3 regions of the Faecalimicrobium sp. JNUCC 81 genome follow, and region 3 is predicted to be linked to each of the others. Evidence: riboswitches for the same ligand, from Rfam matches in the RefSeq annotation. Region 3 holds a riboswitch; each other region holds the start of a gene.

What was found. A riboswitch is a leader RNA that binds a small molecule or an ion and turns the genes downstream of it on or off. The one in region 3 is predicted to bind S-adenosylmethionine.
Region 1: another riboswitch for S-adenosylmethionine. It lies ahead of metK (methionine adenosyltransferase); the one in region 3 lies ahead of JNUCC81_RS11960 (methionine ABC transporter ATP-binding protein).
Region 2: another riboswitch for S-adenosylmethionine. It lies ahead of JNUCC81_RS07090 (Na+/H+ antiporter NhaC family protein); the one in region 3 lies ahead of JNUCC81_RS11960 (methionine ABC transporter ATP-binding protein).

Annotation. Positions count from the first base shown of each region.
Region 1 is NZ_CM132203.1:160,911-166,845, reverse strand. Features, by position in the region: gene recD2 (SF1B family DNA helicase RecD2) at 1-1,435, opposite strand, end outside; gene metK (methionine adenosyltransferase) at 1,567-2,760, opposite strand; SAM riboswitch class I at 2,958-3,063, opposite strand; gene yyaC (spore protease YyaC) at 3,300-3,809, shown strand; gene fabZ (3-hydroxyacyl-ACP dehydratase FabZ) at 3,949-4,377, opposite strand; gene mreB (rod shape-determining protein) at 4,397-5,416, opposite strand; gene spoIIID (sporulation transcriptional regulator SpoIIID) at 5,575-5,841, opposite strand.
Region 2 is NZ_CM132203.1:1,426,163-1,432,097, reverse strand. Features, by position in the region: gene JNUCC81_RS07105 (GntR family transcriptional regulator) at 1-83, opposite strand, end outside; gene JNUCC81_RS07100 (DUF975 family protein) at 218-931, opposite strand; gene JNUCC81_RS07095 (radical SAM protein) at 1,109-1,999, opposite strand; gene JNUCC81_RS07090 (Na+/H+ antiporter NhaC family protein) at 2,047-3,357, opposite strand; SAM riboswitch class I at 3,561-3,665, opposite strand; gene JNUCC81_RS07085 (YdbC family protein) at 3,778-3,999, opposite strand; gene JNUCC81_RS07080 (DUF4825 domain-containing protein) at 4,019-4,921, opposite strand; gene JNUCC81_RS07075 (DUF4179 domain-containing protein) at 5,314-5,935, opposite strand, start outside.
Region 3 is NZ_CM132203.1:2,388,213-2,394,147, forward strand. Features, by position in the region: gene JNUCC81_RS11950 (MetQ/NlpA family ABC transporter substrate-binding protein) at 1-717, opposite strand, end outside; gene JNUCC81_RS11955 (methionine ABC transporter permease) at 738-1,418, opposite strand; gene JNUCC81_RS11960 (methionine ABC transporter ATP-binding protein) at 1,378-2,451, opposite strand; SAM riboswitch class I at 2,531-2,635, opposite strand; gene JNUCC81_RS11965 (hypothetical protein) at 2,794-3,879, opposite strand; gene JNUCC81_RS11970 (ABC transporter ATP-binding protein) at 4,007-4,729, opposite strand; gene JNUCC81_RS11975 (ABC transporter substrate-binding protein) at 4,710-5,717, opposite strand; gene JNUCC81_RS11980 (ABC transporter permease) at 5,728-5,935, opposite strand, start outside.

The sequences.
Region 1 (5,935 bases), 1.6 Mb from region 3:
TTTCATTTAATTCAACTACATTTATAACCCCAGAATCTATCATATCTTTAAGTACATTACCTGCTCCAACAGATGGTAACTGGTCACTATCTCCAACTAGTATAACTCTAGTTCCTTCTTTTATAGCTCTTAGTAATGAGTACATTAATAAAATGTCAACCATAGAAACTTCATCTACTATTATCACATCTGCTTTTATAGGTTCTTCTTCATTTTTCATAAATTCTAATTGGTCACTATCTGTAGCAAATCCCATTTCAAGTAATCTATGTATAGTTTTTGCTTCTTTATTAGAAGTTTCGCTCATTCTTTTAGCAGCTCTTCCTGTTGGTGCTGCTAAAACAACTTCTTGATTGTTATTTTCAAATATTTTTATTATTGTGTTTATAGTTGTAGTTTTTCCTGTTCCAGGACCTCCAGTAACTATTACTACTCCACTTTCTATTGATTCTTTAACAGCCTTAGCTTGGTTAGTAGCTAACTTTATACCTTCTTCATTTTCAACAAGTCTTATTTCTTCTTCAATATCTATATTTAAATCTTTAAATTCACATTGAGATAATTTTATTATTTGCTTACAAACCCCGTTTTCAGATAAATAGTATGGTATTAAATATATTAAGTTTTGTCCGCTCATTTTTTCTATATGCACCTTTTGGTCATAAGCTAAATCCATTATACACTCTTCTATAAGATCAGTACTTACTTGTAATAGTTTTTTAGCATCTTGTATTAAAATATTTTCTGGTAGATAAGTATGTCCACTTCCTAAAGATTGATTTAGAGAATATAAAATTCCTTGGCAAATTCTATCTTTAGAATTCTTTTCTATTCCTATTTTATTCGCTATATCATCAGCTATTTTAAACCCGATACCTCTTATATCTTCCGCTAACTTATATGGATTTCTATTTATAACTTCAATAGCCTTATTTTTGTATTTTTTATATATTTTCATACAGTAATTAGGAGTAATTCCATAAGGTGATAATTCAATAATTATATTTCTAAGTTCTCTATTTTCTTCATAACTTTTGACTATTTGATTTATCTTCTTACTTCCTATACCTTCTACTTCTTGTAATCTTTCAGGACTATTTTGTATTATATCTAAAGTATTAACTCCAAATTTATCTATAATCCTTTTCGCCATTTTTTCACCTATTCCATGTATCATACCCGATGCCAGATATACATAAATTCCTTCGAGTGATGATGGCGTTACTGGCATAAATTTATTTACCTCAAACTGAGTTCCATAAGTTTTGTGATTTATCCATTTCCCCTCTACTTCTATGCTTTCTCCAACTGATAAAGTTGGCATACATCCGACTATTACAACTTCACTATTAGAGTTAGCTAAATGGGCTATGGTGTATCCATTATCCTCATTTTTGAATACTATATCACTTATCATTCCTTCTAATCTTTCCATACTTTTCTCCTACAACAAATAATATTTCTATACTGTACTTAAGTTGTAATTATTATACCTTTTATATAAAATAAAATCACCCCTTAAAGTAATATTACTTTAAGGGGCTTTATTTATAAATCTAATTTATATTATTGTCCTAGAGCTTCTTTTCTTAAAATTTGAGCTTTATCTGTTCTTTCCCATGGTAAATCTATATCAGTTCTACCAAAGTGTCCATAAGCTGCTGTACTTTTGAATATTGGTTGTCTTAAGTCTAAGTCTCTTATTATTGCACCTGGTCTTAAGTCAAAGTTCTTTTCAACTAATTTAACTAATATTTCTTCAGATACTTTTCCAGTTCCAAACGTATCTATAAATATAGAAAGTGGTCTTGCTACACCTATTGCATATGCAAGTTCTATTTCACACTTGTCAGCAAGCCCAGCTGCAACTATATTCTTAGCTACATATCTTGCAGCGTAAGCTGCAGATCTATCAACTTTTGTAGCATCTTTTCCTGAGAATGCTCCACCACCGTGTCTTGAGTATCCTCCGTAAGTATCTATTATTATTTTTCTTCCTGTAAGACCTGTATCTCCTTGAGGACCACCAACAACGAATCTTCCCGTTGGATTTATATATATCTTAGTTTCTTCGTCTAATAAATTAGCTGGTATAACTGCTTTTATTACATGATTTATTAAGTCTTCTCTTATTGTTTCACTAGTTACTTCTTCTCCATGTTGAGTAGATATAAGTACTGTATGAACTCTTACTGGAGTATTTCCTTCGTATTCTACTGTTACTTGAGTTTTTCCATCTGGTCTTAAGTAATCTAATGTAGAATTTTTTCTAACTTCTGTTAATCTTCTAGCTAATTTATGAGCTAAAGATATTGGAAGTGGCATTAATTCCTCTGTTTCGTTACAAGCAAAACCAAACATTATACCTTGGTCACCTGCACCTACTTTTTCTATTTCATCTTCTGCTGTTTGTCCATCTCTATTTTCTAATGCTTCATCAACACCCATAGCTATATCCCCTGATTGTTCATCTATAGAAGTTATAACTGCACAAGTGTCACAGTCAAATCCATATTTTGCTCTATCGTATCCTATTTCTCTTACTGTTTCTCTTACTATTTTAGGTATATCAGCATATGCTTTTGTTGTTATTTCTCCCGCTACTAATACAAGCCCCGTTGTTACTGTAGTCTCACAAGCAACTCTTGATAGTGGATCTTGCTTTAATAATTCATCTAATATTGCATCTGATATTTGGTCACATATTTTATCTGGATGCCCTTCTGTTACTGATTCTGATGTAAATAAATGTCTTGCCATTTTAATTCCTCCTTAATTTATAATTTCGGGGTTTGATTCATCCCCTATGCTAGTCCAATTATGAATACTCTTAGTTAATTTAACTTTATATATCTGAAATCTTACGCTATATATTAGAGGTAATAGTTTAATAATTAAAAAACCTCTTCTTATGCAAGAAGAGGTTAATTTTGTATATTCAATACATTAATTAACTAACCTCATCTCTCAAGACTATTTAGTCTTGTAGGATTTAGCACCTTTTCCCAAATGGGTGGTTGCTGGGCTTCACAGGGCCTATCCCTCCGCCGCTCTTGATAAGGTAATCAAGAAAGTTATTAAGTTCTTTATATTATATATCTCATTAATTTATATATTACTATCTTTATAAAATCCTGTCAATAATTTTAAATCAAATTTATCATTTGGAATATTCTTGCTTGTACTATATCAACTATATAGTATCCTATTTAATACCATTTTCATATTATATATTATGTAACCTAAGATAGGTATTTTTTAAATTAAAAATTCATATATTTTTTTGAAGGGGGGTGCCTATGTATTTAGCCAAAGTGAATTATAAAAAAGAGAACGTTGTAGAAGTATTAAGTTCAATACTTAAAGATTTAATCGATGAAAATACAGTTGTAGTTTGCATAGGAACAGACAGAGCTATCGGAGACGCTCTCGGACCATTAGTTGGTACAATGTTGCAAAATAGTGATTTTAAATACCCCGTTTACGGAACATTAGATAATCCTATCCACGCTTTAAATATATACGAATCTATTGATCACATAAAACAGATTCATCCAAATGGAAATTTTTTAGCTATAGATGCATGTTTAGGGTCAAAAAGTAGCATAGGTAATATACAAATAAGAGAAGGCCCAATTTTACCTGGAAAAGGTGTTGGAAAAAAATTACCTCAAATAGGAAACCATTCTATTGTAGGAATAGTTGATAAGATAGATGAAAATAATAGATTTTCATTTAATAATGTGCGCCTTAGCTTCATAATAGAATTAGCCGAAGTAATTTCGTTAGCTCTATTACTTTCTACCTAAAATATTCGTCAACACGTTACTCAAAATATTCGCCAACATGTTACTCAAAAAAACTCGCCCCATTATATTAGATAAGTCTAATATAATAGGGCGAGTATAATATTTATTTTAAAAAGTCCTAAATTTTAGGACTTTTATTTTATTTTTGTACAAGAGCAAACATTAATTCTCCGCTACAAGCAAGTTCTTCTCCAACGTAAGCTTTTGCTGTAGCCTTACCAATGTTTCTTCTTAAAGATAGCATTTCAACTTCCATAATTAATGTATCCCCAGGTCTTACTTCTTTTTTAAATCTTACCTTATCTATACCTGCAAATACACCTAATTTACCTTTATTTTCTTCTATAGACATCATAGCTACTGCCCCTACTTGAGCCATAGCTTCAACAATTAAAACCCCTGGCATTATAGGATATTCTGGAAAGTGGCCTTGGAAAAATGGTTCATTAGCTGTAACATTTTTAATACCTACTGCTTTTTTTCCTTCTTCTAATTCTATAACCTTGTCCACTAACAAAAATGGATATCTATGTGGTATTAACTCTTTTATTTGATCTATATTTAACATTGAAATACCTCCCTAAATTTTATTTTCTTCTAAAGGTACCACCTGTTTCAAGTAAGTCTAAAGACCCTAATGCACTTCCTGTTCCTTTTGCAACACATGCTAAAGGCTCATCTGCTATTATAACCTTTATACCTAGTCTTTCTTCTATTCTTTTGTCTAAACCATGTAATAAGGCTCCTCCACCTGTCATTATTATGCCTGTATCACTTATATCAGCTGCTAATTCTGGTGGTGTTTTTTCTAATACATTATGCGCTGAAACAACTATTTGCTCAGCACATTCATCAAGAGCACTTAAAATTTCTGTTGAGTTTATCTCTAGAGATACAGGTAATCCTGTAACTAAATTTCTACCGCTTATTTTCATACTCTTTTCTTCTTTTCTTTTAAATGCGCATCCTATTTCTATCTTTATTTTTTCAGCACTTCTTTCTCCGATAAGAAGATTATGTTGTTTTCTTATATATCTTACTATAGCTTCATCAAATTTATCTCCACCCATTTTAATAGATTCGCTTACAACAGCTCCTCCTAAAGATATTACGGCTATATCCGCTGTACCTCCACCGATATCTATAACCATGTTTCCATTTGGTTCAGCTATATCTATACCTGATCCAATTGCAGCTGCAATTGGTTCTTCTATAATATATACATCTCTTGCTCCGGCTTGTCTTGTAGCTTCTTCCACAGCTCTTTTTTCTACTTCCGTAACACCCGTTGGAACACAAACCATTATTCTAGGCATAAAAAATCTTGAGAATCCTTTTTTGTCTACAACTTTATTTATAAAATAATTTAGCATTTTTTCAGTTACATCGTAGTTTGAAATAACTCCATCTCTTAATGGTCTAATAGCTACTATATTTCCAGGTGTTCTACCTATCATCCTTCTTGCTTCTTCACCTACTGCTAAAACAGAATTTGTTCTTTGTTCTATCGCTACAACAGATGGCTCCTCTAATACAATTCCTTTACCACTAACATACACCAATACATTAGCAGTACCTAAGTCTATTCCTATATCAGCTCTAGCCATTTTTTCAACTCCTTTTTATATTCATTTATATTTAAACTTTTCGTTTTTTGCAAATACTCCTATATTACAAAATATACAAAAACCCTGTTTAAGTCAAGGAAAAGTTTCTTCATTTTTTAAGTAGTAAATTTATTTTATAAATAAAAAAAATGTAGGCTTTAACCTACATCTTTTTTTATATCTTTTTCATATTTAAGTTTTGTTGCCATGCCGCCTCTTATGTGTCTCTCAGATTTATTCTTTTCTAAAACCATCTTAACTTCTTTAGCCAGAGATGGATTTATTTCTTCCAGACGTTCTGTTACATCTTTGTGAATTGTACTTTTACTCACTCCGAATGTTTTTGCAGTTTGTCGTACCGTAGTATTTCTTTCTAGTATATATTTTGCTACAACGATAGCTCGCTCCTCTATATGAGATCTCAAGACTTCCCCCCCTCACATACTAGCCTTAATCATATATATGTAGCATTTCAAAAAAATATAACAGACTTAATCAAATTTGATTAAGTCTGTTATA
Region 2 (5,935 bases), 960 kb from region 3:
AATTCACCTGATATTATACTTAGTTTTAGTTGTTCTACTAACTGTATATATATCGGCTTATTATTATCTATTTCCCATTCCATTTTTCCACCACCTCATTGTATTAATATAATAGTACAATAGTACAAAAAAAATTGCAATAATTTTTTTATAAAATAAAAATTCACTTCATTAATATATAAAAAAGCTATGTTAAATAACATAGCTTTTTTATATATTAATCTAAAGTTACATTCTCTATAGCTAAATTTTTATAGAAATTAGTATCAGCTAATGACATATACGGAATTAACCATAAAAATCCTATTCCAAGTGTTATTACTGAAAGTATACCCCAACCTAAAAAGCTTAACTGTAGAACAAAGTATTTCCACTTATTACCTTTCATTATTTTTATACTTAAGCTCATAGCTTCTAATAATCCTAAACCATCTTTTTCAATTATAATATAAGGTACCTGTGCTACTGCAAAAGTGAATATTATAAATGCTATATACATTAAACATATTAAAATTATTCCTACTACATTTGCAATTGTTATTCCATCACCATAAAATACTGAGGCTGCAATTATCCCAGTTGATGCAAATACAGATATAAATCCTATTATCATTGAAATTATTCCTATTATAACAGTATAACCTAATGCTTTTAGTAATTTATTAGATGGTACTAAAACATCTTTAAATAAAGCGTTTCCATCCTTTTTCAAAAATTCTAAATAAAAATTAGGTAATCCTATAGTTGCCCATACGGAAATTGCCCATACCACTACAAATGTTATTATGATAGTTGGTAAAGACTGTGCTTCTTCCTGAAATAAGCTAGCTATAATTGTTACTATTAAATATGCTAATGTTAATAGTACTGGAGTTTTCCAATGTCCTTTAAGTTGGCTTTTTGTAAGTTCTTTTAATTCTATTCTGTTCATGTAACAACCTCCTTTAATAATATATATATTATTCATTGTGTAATTATGTGCCTTAGTAAAATTTTATTATTCGAGCTTAATAACAAAAGATATAAAATTTACTTTATAATTAAATAATCAAAAAAGAATTGCCTTCAAATGATTAAACCATTTAAAGGCAATTCTTTAAATTAATACCTAGAACCAATTAAGTTGGCACGTTTCATATTTATTTTTATAGCTATCTATAATATCTTCCATTTTGTATAAAATATTGTATTTATTACACTCTAATTCAAATAAATCTCTTAATTTTTTAGATTTAATGGATTCGTATTCATATCTATCTCCATAAATTTCAATATACTTATTTACTATATCTTTAGAAAATATAGTTCTTAATTTATCATAATAATATTCTCTTTGATTTTGTCTAAGAGTTACTCCCATACCATAGGAAAAAATAAATTTAGCCCCACATTCATAAGCTTTTCTTACTATTTCCTTTACATTTTCTTCACTGTCATTTATAAATGGTAGTATCGGCATTAATAATATTCCTGTAAATATACCATTTTCACTTAGTTTTTTTATTGCTTCAAAGCGTTTCGATGAAGTAACAACATGTGGTTCAATTTGTTTACATAAATTATCGTCATAAGTTGTAATAGTAATCTTTACTAAAACAGGTGAATGTTTTTGAATTTCTTTTAATATCTCTATATCTCTTGTGATTAAATTACTTTTAGTTGCAATCGATACTCCAAATTTAAAGTCATTTATAAGTTTTAAAGCGTCTCTAGTAAGCATATATTTTGCTTCAAATGGATTATAAGGATCACTCATTGCTCCAGTTCCTATAACACCTTTTTTTCTTTTACCTTTTAATTCTTTTTTAATCATTTCTATTGAGTTTTCTTTAATTCTAACTCTATCAAAATCTATGATCTGATAACAACTACTTCGAGAATCACAATAAATACATCCATGTGGACACCCTTTATATATATTCATATTGTAATTTATAGAAAACCAAGGATTATTTTCTATATAATTAGAAATTATAGATTTTGCTTTTATAAACTCCATTTTAGTATCCTCCACGTTTTATGCATTATAACTTATTTGTATAAAATTTAATTATTAATAATATCTGATTTAATATTTTCTGTCCCTGGAATTGTAAATATAATAGATATAATCCCACATACTATCATAAGCATTGGATAAAACATATAAGGTACAATAGTAAATGGAGATACTCCTGCAAGAGATGATGCAACTAATAGTTGTCCTCCATATGGTATTATTCCTTGAAACGCACTAGAAAATATATCTAATAAACTAGCGCTTTTTCTAGGGTCGATATCAAATTCATCAGAAATTTCTTTTGCAATAGGTCCTACCATAATTATAGATATAGTATTATTAGCTGTACAGATATCTGCTAAACTAACAAGAGCTGCTATTCCAAATTCTGCACCTTTTTTATTTTTTATTTTACTTTTAGTAAATGAAAGTAACCACTCTATTCCGCCATTTACCTTTATAAGTTCCACTAATCCTCCTATAACTATTGATATCATAGCTAGATTTTGCATGCCTACCATACCTTCAAAACTGACTTCAAATAATCCCCCTATATTAAATGATTCAGTTATAATTCCGATTAATCCACTAATTAATATTCCACTAGTTAAAACCACAAAAACATTTACACCTAATAATGCCATTAATAAAACTAAAATATATGGAATTATTTTTATTAATGAATAAGATGTATCTCCACTTATATTTCCACTTCCCGAACCTATAACTATAAATATAATAGCTGTTAATATTGCTGCTGGAAGTACTATTTTAAAGTTAGTTTTAAACTTATCTTTCATATTACAATTTTGAGTATTAGCTGCTGCTATAGTTGTATCCGATATCATCGATAAATTATCTCCAAACATAGCTCCACCGATTATAGCTCCTAAGCAAAGAGTTAATCCTATTGAAGTTTTATCTGAAATCCCTACAGCAATAGGTACAAGAGCTACTACTGTTCCTGTTGATGTTCCCATAGATGTTGATACAAAACATGATACTAAGAACATTCCTACTACCAAAAGGTTTGGTGGCAATATTGACATTCCAAAATTAACTGTTGATTCTACTCCTCCCATAGCTTTTGTAACTGAACCAAATGCACCTGCTAATAAAAATATTACACACATTAACATAACATTAGAATTTCCTGCTCCATTAGTAAATACTTCTAGCTTTGTATTTAAATCTCTTTTATTATCTATTAATATTGCTACACCAACTGATATAAAAAATCCAACCAAAATAGGCATTTTAGAAAAATCTCCTGTTATTAATGCTGTGGATACAAATAATAGTATAAAAACTGCTAATGGTGCTAATGCTACTGGATTTCCACTTATTTTCTTATTCATACAATACCCCCTGTTATATTTTTAGATTCTAATAAAAAATTCGCTTTGCTCATGTCGCCAACGACCTAAAAACCAGGTCCATTGCTCAAGTTTAGATGATATCAAATTGTAACTTATCAACAAAACAGATAAATTATAATTTACTTATAATTAAAATAATTAAAAAAAGCTTAAGTATAAACTTAAGCTTTTTAGCGAATTTATACTTATCTTTCAGCTTTGTGCTGCAGGATTTAGCACCATTGCATATTTAATATGCTGGTTGCCGGGTTTCAAAGGGCCAGTCCCTCCACCTCTCTAAATAAGTTTATTTATTTGTTATAGTAATCTAATAAATATAAGGTGTCAATTATAAAAAATAAATGATATATAATATTTATTTTTTATAATATTTAAAACTTTGTATAAATATATTACTAATTATATGTCCATACTATTTAATATTTCTTTAAGAGCTTTTAGTTCATCAACTGTAAAAGTTAATCCTTTACCCATCTTCTCGTGTTCTTCATCCCATTCTCTTATATCATATTTAGCTTTATTATTATTCCAGCTAACTAAGTTTAGCTCCTTTTTCCATCCTTTTGATGATTCTGAAATAACTCCATATTCATACTCTATATCAAATTTAATATTTGCCATATTTATATCTCCTTTATACTTAGTTTGTATTTTGAGCTGCTAATTTATATTGGTTTTCTCCTATTTTTTCAATATCAACTATAACAAACTTATCTTTAACCCAATTATCACTAGACTTAATTCCGTTTCCAGTTGTAAAGTAGTCAACATATCCATCAACTGACTGTATATCATAGTTCATACTAACTCTAAAATCGCCATTCTCTAAACCACTTTTAAAAGTAACATTTTTTACCTTATAATTTTTTAATATATTAATATATTCTCCAGATTCTACTTTAATATTTCCATAATCGTATGCTAAAAGGATTTCAAATAACTTTTTAGCTATCTTTTTTTTATCAGTCTCTGAAGTTTCTATTACACTTGTGTGGTTTCCTATTTTTAAACGTCCTTCTCCTATATTATCATAGCTTTCCTTGCTTAATAGATCCTTCCACAAATTTAAATCTTGTGGTAATTTTCTTAAATCAGTTTTTATAACTTCTTCTATTTGACTTCTATTGTAAGTGTATATAACACCATGTTCTTCTCCTAGCTTTATATTAACTATATCAAGATTATCAACTAATGCAAATAATATAACTGAATTAGTATAAAGTAAATTTGTTATATTATTTTCTTTATATTCATTACCTAATTTATAATTAACAGTAATTTCATAAGGCTGTTTGTCTGTTTGCAAACTAAAACCATCCTTTGAATTATTTCCCGGCAAATACTCTAAAATATTTGAAATTTTAGAAGAGTTACCTATTTTTGTACCTTTAAATTTTGATAATTCATTTAAATCAATACTACTTTCTTTCTTTATATCTTTATTAACTTTAATATTCAAATTCTCTTTAGATTCACAACCTACTAGACCTATTGCACTTGTTATTATCATAATTGAAGTAATTATGCTAGCTATTTTCTTCATATATCGTCTCCTTATCTTCTATGTAGTATACATTTTAGTAAAATTTTTCGAATATAAGAATAATTTTTAATTGCTCTTCTAAATTAAATCCTAAATTTCCCATATATCTAATTATACCATTATGTTTTGAGTTATTATCATCAAGTTGAATTTATCTATCACTTATATGCTTTTATTTCTAACTTCTAATTTAACCAATCTCCTCAATGCTATAGATAAATTTCATATATCTTTCAAATATGATATGTATGAAAGTATAGACTCTATAAATAAAAAAATCAATATTATCAACATTATTGTAACTTTATCTTCATATTATAACTATAATTAACAAGAATTCTTAGGTAATACTATATTAATAAATAAAAAAAGAAGGCCCAAGCCTTCTTCTTTTATTTATTATTTTTTACTAATGTTACTTTTGAATTATCTAATCCATCTATTATAAAATCAAATTCATCTAATTTTTCATATTGACTAACATCAAAAGTGATAGAAACATAATCTTTTCCATCTTTACTCTCCATCCATCCTGGCCTTTCACTTCTGTATTCTTTACCATTTTTATCTACTAATTTTGCATTTAACATTATAAGTTCATCTATCGGCTCATTAACCACAAAATCTATCTTTATTCCAGTTGCAAATCCTTTTGCTTCAATTATTTCTACTTTTTCATTTTTATCTTTAGCTACATAACTTACTTCTTTATTATTTATAATAAAATCATTAAAATCTAATTTTAAATCCCAATTCCCTTCTATGTTTGATATCTTATTAGTTTGTATTCTAAGTCCTTTTATATCGCCTAGTGAACCTTGTGATGAAGTAAACACACACCAAAAATATACTTCATTTTCATTTAATCTGCTTACATCTATATCTTCATCAGCACCTGAAGTCAAATGATATTCATTTCCATCTTCATCAGTTAATGGAGGAGACATTATACCATCTTTTCCATATGTTTGAAGTATCCTTCCTTTATCATCAGTTATAGTAAAATGATTCATT
Region 3 (5,935 bases):
ATTATCTTTATCTTTACTTCTTACTGCAATTAAATTTATATATGGCTTTGACGTCTCTAAGCTTGAATCTTCAATAAATAAAGCATCATTTGTTGGTGATAATTTAGCATTTACAGCTACTCCACTATTTATAACTGCTACATCAATATCTTGAAGTGATCTTGGTATTTGAGTTGCTACTAATTCTTTTATTTCAAGATTTTTAGGGTTTTCAGCTATATCTTTAAGAGTTGGAAGTAAACCTACATCTTCTTTTAGTTTTATTAATCCTGCATTTTGAAGAAGTATTAAAGCTCTTCCTAGGTTTGTAGCATCATTTGGAACTGCAATTGTCGATTTATCTTTAATTTCATCAAGTGATTTTAATTTCCCAGGATATATTGCCATTGGTGCAAATACTGTATCTCCAATAGCTGTTAATTCTAATTTTCTCTCATTTTTAAAATTTTCTAAATATGCGTGATGTTGAAACGCATTTAAATCAATTTCTCCCTCATCAAGTGCTATATTTGGCTTTATATAATCAGAGAAACTAATTATTTCTAAGTTTATATCTTCTTTTTTTAATTTTTCTTTTACTAAATTCCATATTTCATGTTCTTCACCTGTAACTCCTAGCTTTACAGTTTTTTTATCGCTATCTTGTGTGTTAGTACATCCTACTAAACTAACTATTGATATTATTATTGTTAAAAGTAATGTAATTATTTTTTTCATATTAAAATTCCTCCTTTAAATTAATGACTAAGTTTTTTAAGTAGTATATCTCCAAATCCTTGAACAATATTTACTAAAATAAGAAGTATTATTACCGTTACTATCATTACATCAGTTTGAAAATATTGGTATCCATATCTTATTGCAAAGTCTCCAAGTCCACCACCACCAACAGTTCCAGCCATTGCTGATAATCCAATCAAGCTTATTGTTGTTATAGTAATAGCATATACAATTCCAGTAAGAGCCTCTGGTAACATAACTCTATAAATTATTTCAATTGGACTTGAACCCATAGATTGAGCTGCTTCAATTACGCCACTATCTATGTCTAAAATTACCGATTCAATTTGTCTTGCAACAAATGGTGTTGAGCTAAATATAAGTGGTACTAATGCTCCTAATGTACCTATAGTGGTTCCTACAACAAGTCTAGTAATTGGCATTATTGCTGCTAATAAAATAATAAATGGTATGGAGCGTAGAGTATTTATTATTTTACCTAAAATATTATTTATAATTTTATTTTCTAATATTCCACCTTTTCTTGTTGCTACAAGCGTTACTCCTATAGGGAACCCTATTAATGTTGAAACTATTCCCGATACAAAAACCATATATAATGTCTCAAATAATGCTTTTATCATTTCAGGATAAAGATTAACTACATTGGGTATTAGTGTTTTTAATGTTTCTATCATAGTCAATTACCTCCAAACTAATATTATGTTCTTTAAGATACTTATCTGCATTTAGTATATTTTCAATTTGACCACTTAACTTTACAATTAAATTTCCTATTGGAACATTTTTTACCATTTCTATATTTCCAAATAATATACTTGCGTCGATTTTAAACTTTCTTGATATTTTTGATATAAATGCCTGACCTGTATTTTGACCAACAAAAGAAATTTTAGCTAAAACTTCATCTTCACTTATATCTTGAATAAATAAGTCTTTTTTTAATAAATCATATATTTTATTATTTTGAAATAAAGTTGAAATAAAGTCTTTTGTAACATTAGCTTTTGGATTTGAAAATATTTCAAGTATATCTCCGTTTTCAACTATATTCCCATTTTCCATAACCGCAATTTTATCACATATTTCTTTTACTACATTCATCTCATGTGTGATTATAACTACTGTTAAATTAAGCTTTTCATTAATATCTTTTAATAAATTAAGTATTGAATGTGTTGTTTGAGGATCAAGGGCTGAAGTTGCTTCATCGCATAAAAGTACTTTTGGATTATTTGCTAGTGCCCTTGCAATTGCAACTCTTTGCTTTTGACCTCCACTTAACTGAGATGGATAACTAGTTGCCTTATCACTTAATCCGACTAATTCTAAGAGTTCGCTAACCCTTAATTTTATTTCATTCTTGCACAATCCATTTCCTTTTAATGGATATTCTATGTTTTGAAACACAGTTTTTGACTTCATAAGATTAAAATGTTGAAAAATCATACCTATGTTTTTTCTACTTTCTCTTAATTCTTTATTTGATAAAAGTGTAATATCTTTATCTCCTATAAAAACTTCTCCACATGTTGGCCTTTCAAGTAAATTTATACAACGAACTAATGTACTTTTCCCAGCTCCACTAAATCCAATTATTCCGCATATTTCTCCTTCCTTAATCTCTAAATTTACACCCTTTAATGCTTCAACCACATTTTTTCCTGATACATATGTTTTTTTTATATTTTTTAGTTTAATCAAATACATTCCCTCCTTTTTAACCAAATAAAAAATCTTCTTCCCAAAAATGAGAAGAAGATTTTTAACGTTTATATTAATATACTTCCCCTCATCTTTCAGGATTAAAATCCTGTTGGAATTAGCACCACACCATTTAAGGTAGGTTGCTGAGACGTCATAGGGCCATTCCCTCGGTCTCTCTTGATAAGGTTTTTTATTTAATTTTCAAAATATTTTTATTTATGAAACTAATTGTATATTTTAAAACATACATTGTCAATTATAAAATTTTATTTATATATATTTTTTTATTTTCTTTATACCACAAGCACTTTCTCTTATTGTAACTTCTTTACTTAAACATATATTCTAACTGTTTATATCTTTATGCTTAAAAGTATTGTAACAATGTAAAAGTTCTCTACTATCAAATATGTACTTTCCACTTATCTGAGTATAATAAGTCCCTGTAGATTCATATATATCCTTTACTTTTTGAGTTAAATTTTTATGGTAATATCTTAATTCTTTGTACTCTTTTTTTAATTTATCTGCAGTAAGCCAAATTTTATTTGATGATATATCAGCTAATTTGACATTTTCAAATTTAATATCATTTTTTTGACCATATACATATAGCTCTGCCATTATATCTTGTAAGTTTTCGTTAGTAAGATCCCTTTTTAATTTTATGTAAGTAATTGCCCCCATACCATCAATACCTCTTTCTTCTAATCTTTCTTGTTTTATTAAGGCATCTAATGGTTGACGTTTTATATACACATAAGATTTATCTTCAAGGACATAAGAACCTCTATTATACTTAGCCGGTTTATATACAACAAGTATTGGACAGTATTCTCCGCCAACTTCTTCATCATTAAAATCAATTATATCTTCCTTATTGTTTAAATCATACTCACTAGACATACTTCCATATCTAGACTTTGATTTTAATGAATACATTTTAGAATTTTTAACACTATCTATTATCTCTTTTAAATAGTACTTATCTATAACACCACTATTATCGTATGAATTATTTATATAATTTTTTTTAACTTCTTCTCTCATAGAATTTATTTCTTCTATATCTATACCAAAGTATGACACTAGTACTTTAAATCTTTCTTCTAATTTATATATATCTGTATTTATGTAAGGTAGGATTTTATGTAAATTGTCTTCTGATTTGATTTTCATAAGTTGATTTCCTATTTCACTAGAACTTATACTGCTATTTTTATCAAATAAATATTTGTTAATATTTTCTTTTAAATCTTCTATACTTGTGTATATTCTAATATAATCTTGTAATATAGATTTTTCACTATTTATATTTTTTATAATTTCTTTTGGCATATCTATATAAGTATTCTTTTCTTTTATACATAATTTTAGGTTATTATCTGTTAAGAGTTCTTCTGTGCATTTAACTACGTTGTCTTTATCCATTTTAATTCTCCTTATTACTTAATTCTATCTAACATTATACATATAAATAAAAAAATAATCTATTTAAACTCTCATTTTTATAATAAAAAAGCAGTAAGAATTGATTAAAATTCTTACTGCTCTTATATTATAAAAGTTTAATTATTTCTTTTTTTAAATTTGCTATATGTTCTAATTTATCTTCGTTATAGAAATCTTTATCAACTACAAATTCAGATTTAACCTTTGAAGGTTTATTTGATATAACATAAATTCTGTCAGATAACATTATAGCCTCATCTATATCATGAGTTATAAGAAGTATAGTAGCATTTACTTTGTTCTTAACATCTAATAGCCACTTTTGCATTGATGCTTTAGTTATAGAATCTAATGCTCCGAAAGGTTCATCTAAAAGCATTATGTCATTAGAATTTATATATGTTCTTAAAAAATTAGCTCTTTGCTTCATTCCTCCAGATAATTCACTTGGATATTTTTTTTCATATCCTTCTAGACCAAACACTTTAAAATATGATTTAACTTTCTCATATGCATTATTTTTATTTGTATTTTTTAAAATCAAAGGTAATGACACATTATCTATTATCGTTTTATATGGAAGTAATAAATCTTTTTGATACATATAACTTAATCTTCCATTTATATCAATACTTCCACTGCTAAAATCAGTTAAGTTTGCTACAATATTAAATATTGTACTTTTTCCACATCCACTTGGGCCAAGAATTGATACAAATTCGCCTTCTAAAACTTTTATGCTAATATCTTCTAAAATTTTAACTTCATCATAGTTTTTAGATATATTTTTTATGTCTATCTTAACCTTTTTACTTTGGTAAGAATTCATTTGTATAAGCCTCACTTGCTTTCATATCTTTATTTATTACTTTATAATCTTTTAAGAATTCTGTATAGTTATCCCATACACTATCTTTCATTTCTCCCCATCTAGCTGCATCGTCTTTATACTTAGTCGCTAAGTATTTTTGACTTTCTATTGCTAATTCTTCATTTATCTCTGGAGCGTGCTTAACTAATATTTTAGCAGCTTCAGTAGGATTTTTTATTGCATATTCATATCCTTTAGTAGTTGCTTTTAAAAACTTTTTAGCTAACTCTGGATTCTCATTAAGTAATTTTTCACTAGATATTATAACTGGAGTATAGTAATCTAATCTTTTATCTAAATCTTTTAAAGCTATATAATCAAGTTCTATTCCTTTTTGTTTAGCTTCTATTCCTGTCCATCCTTCAAATATCCACGCAAAATCTATATTCTTCTTTACAGCTGTAAAGAAATCATCATCTCCAATATTAACTACCTTTAAATCTTTAAAATCTTTTCCTGAATTTTTCATAACTGCATCAAGTATAGCATCTTCAGAAGGAGAACCCCATCCACCATATGTTTTACCTGCAAAATCTTTAGCTGAAGTTATATTTTTATCTTTTGGTGCAGCAAATCCTGATGTATTATGCTGTATAACTGCTGCAACTGCCTTTATTGGAAGTGGATCTTCACTAGTCTTAGCAAAAGTCATTTCCTCTTGATAACTTATTCCAAAATCAGCTTTTCCAGTAGCTACTAAAGTAGCAGCTCCTCCATCTGCTGGTTGTACTATTTCAACATCTAATCCCTCTTCCTTAAAATATCCATTTTCAAGTGCTACATATAGTCCTGTATGATTAGTATTTGGAGTCCAATCTAGTACCATAGTAACTTTTTGATTTTTATCTTTGTTATCTATATTTTTATTCTCTTTGCTACATCCTGATAACGTACCTATTGTAAGTGCACTTATTAATCCTAATGATAATAATTTATTAAATTTCATAATATCCTCCCTAATTCTTATGCTTAAGTACTACTTTTTTTATAGCTTGCATAATTGCAACAAATACTAAGCTAAATATTACTACTAATATAGTTGATGCAAAAACTTTATCTAGTGCATAAGCACTTTTTGATCTTACCATATATACTCCAAGTCCCTTAGTTCCTCCTAGCCATTCAGCTACAGTTGCAGCAACGACTGCGTAAGTTGCTGATATT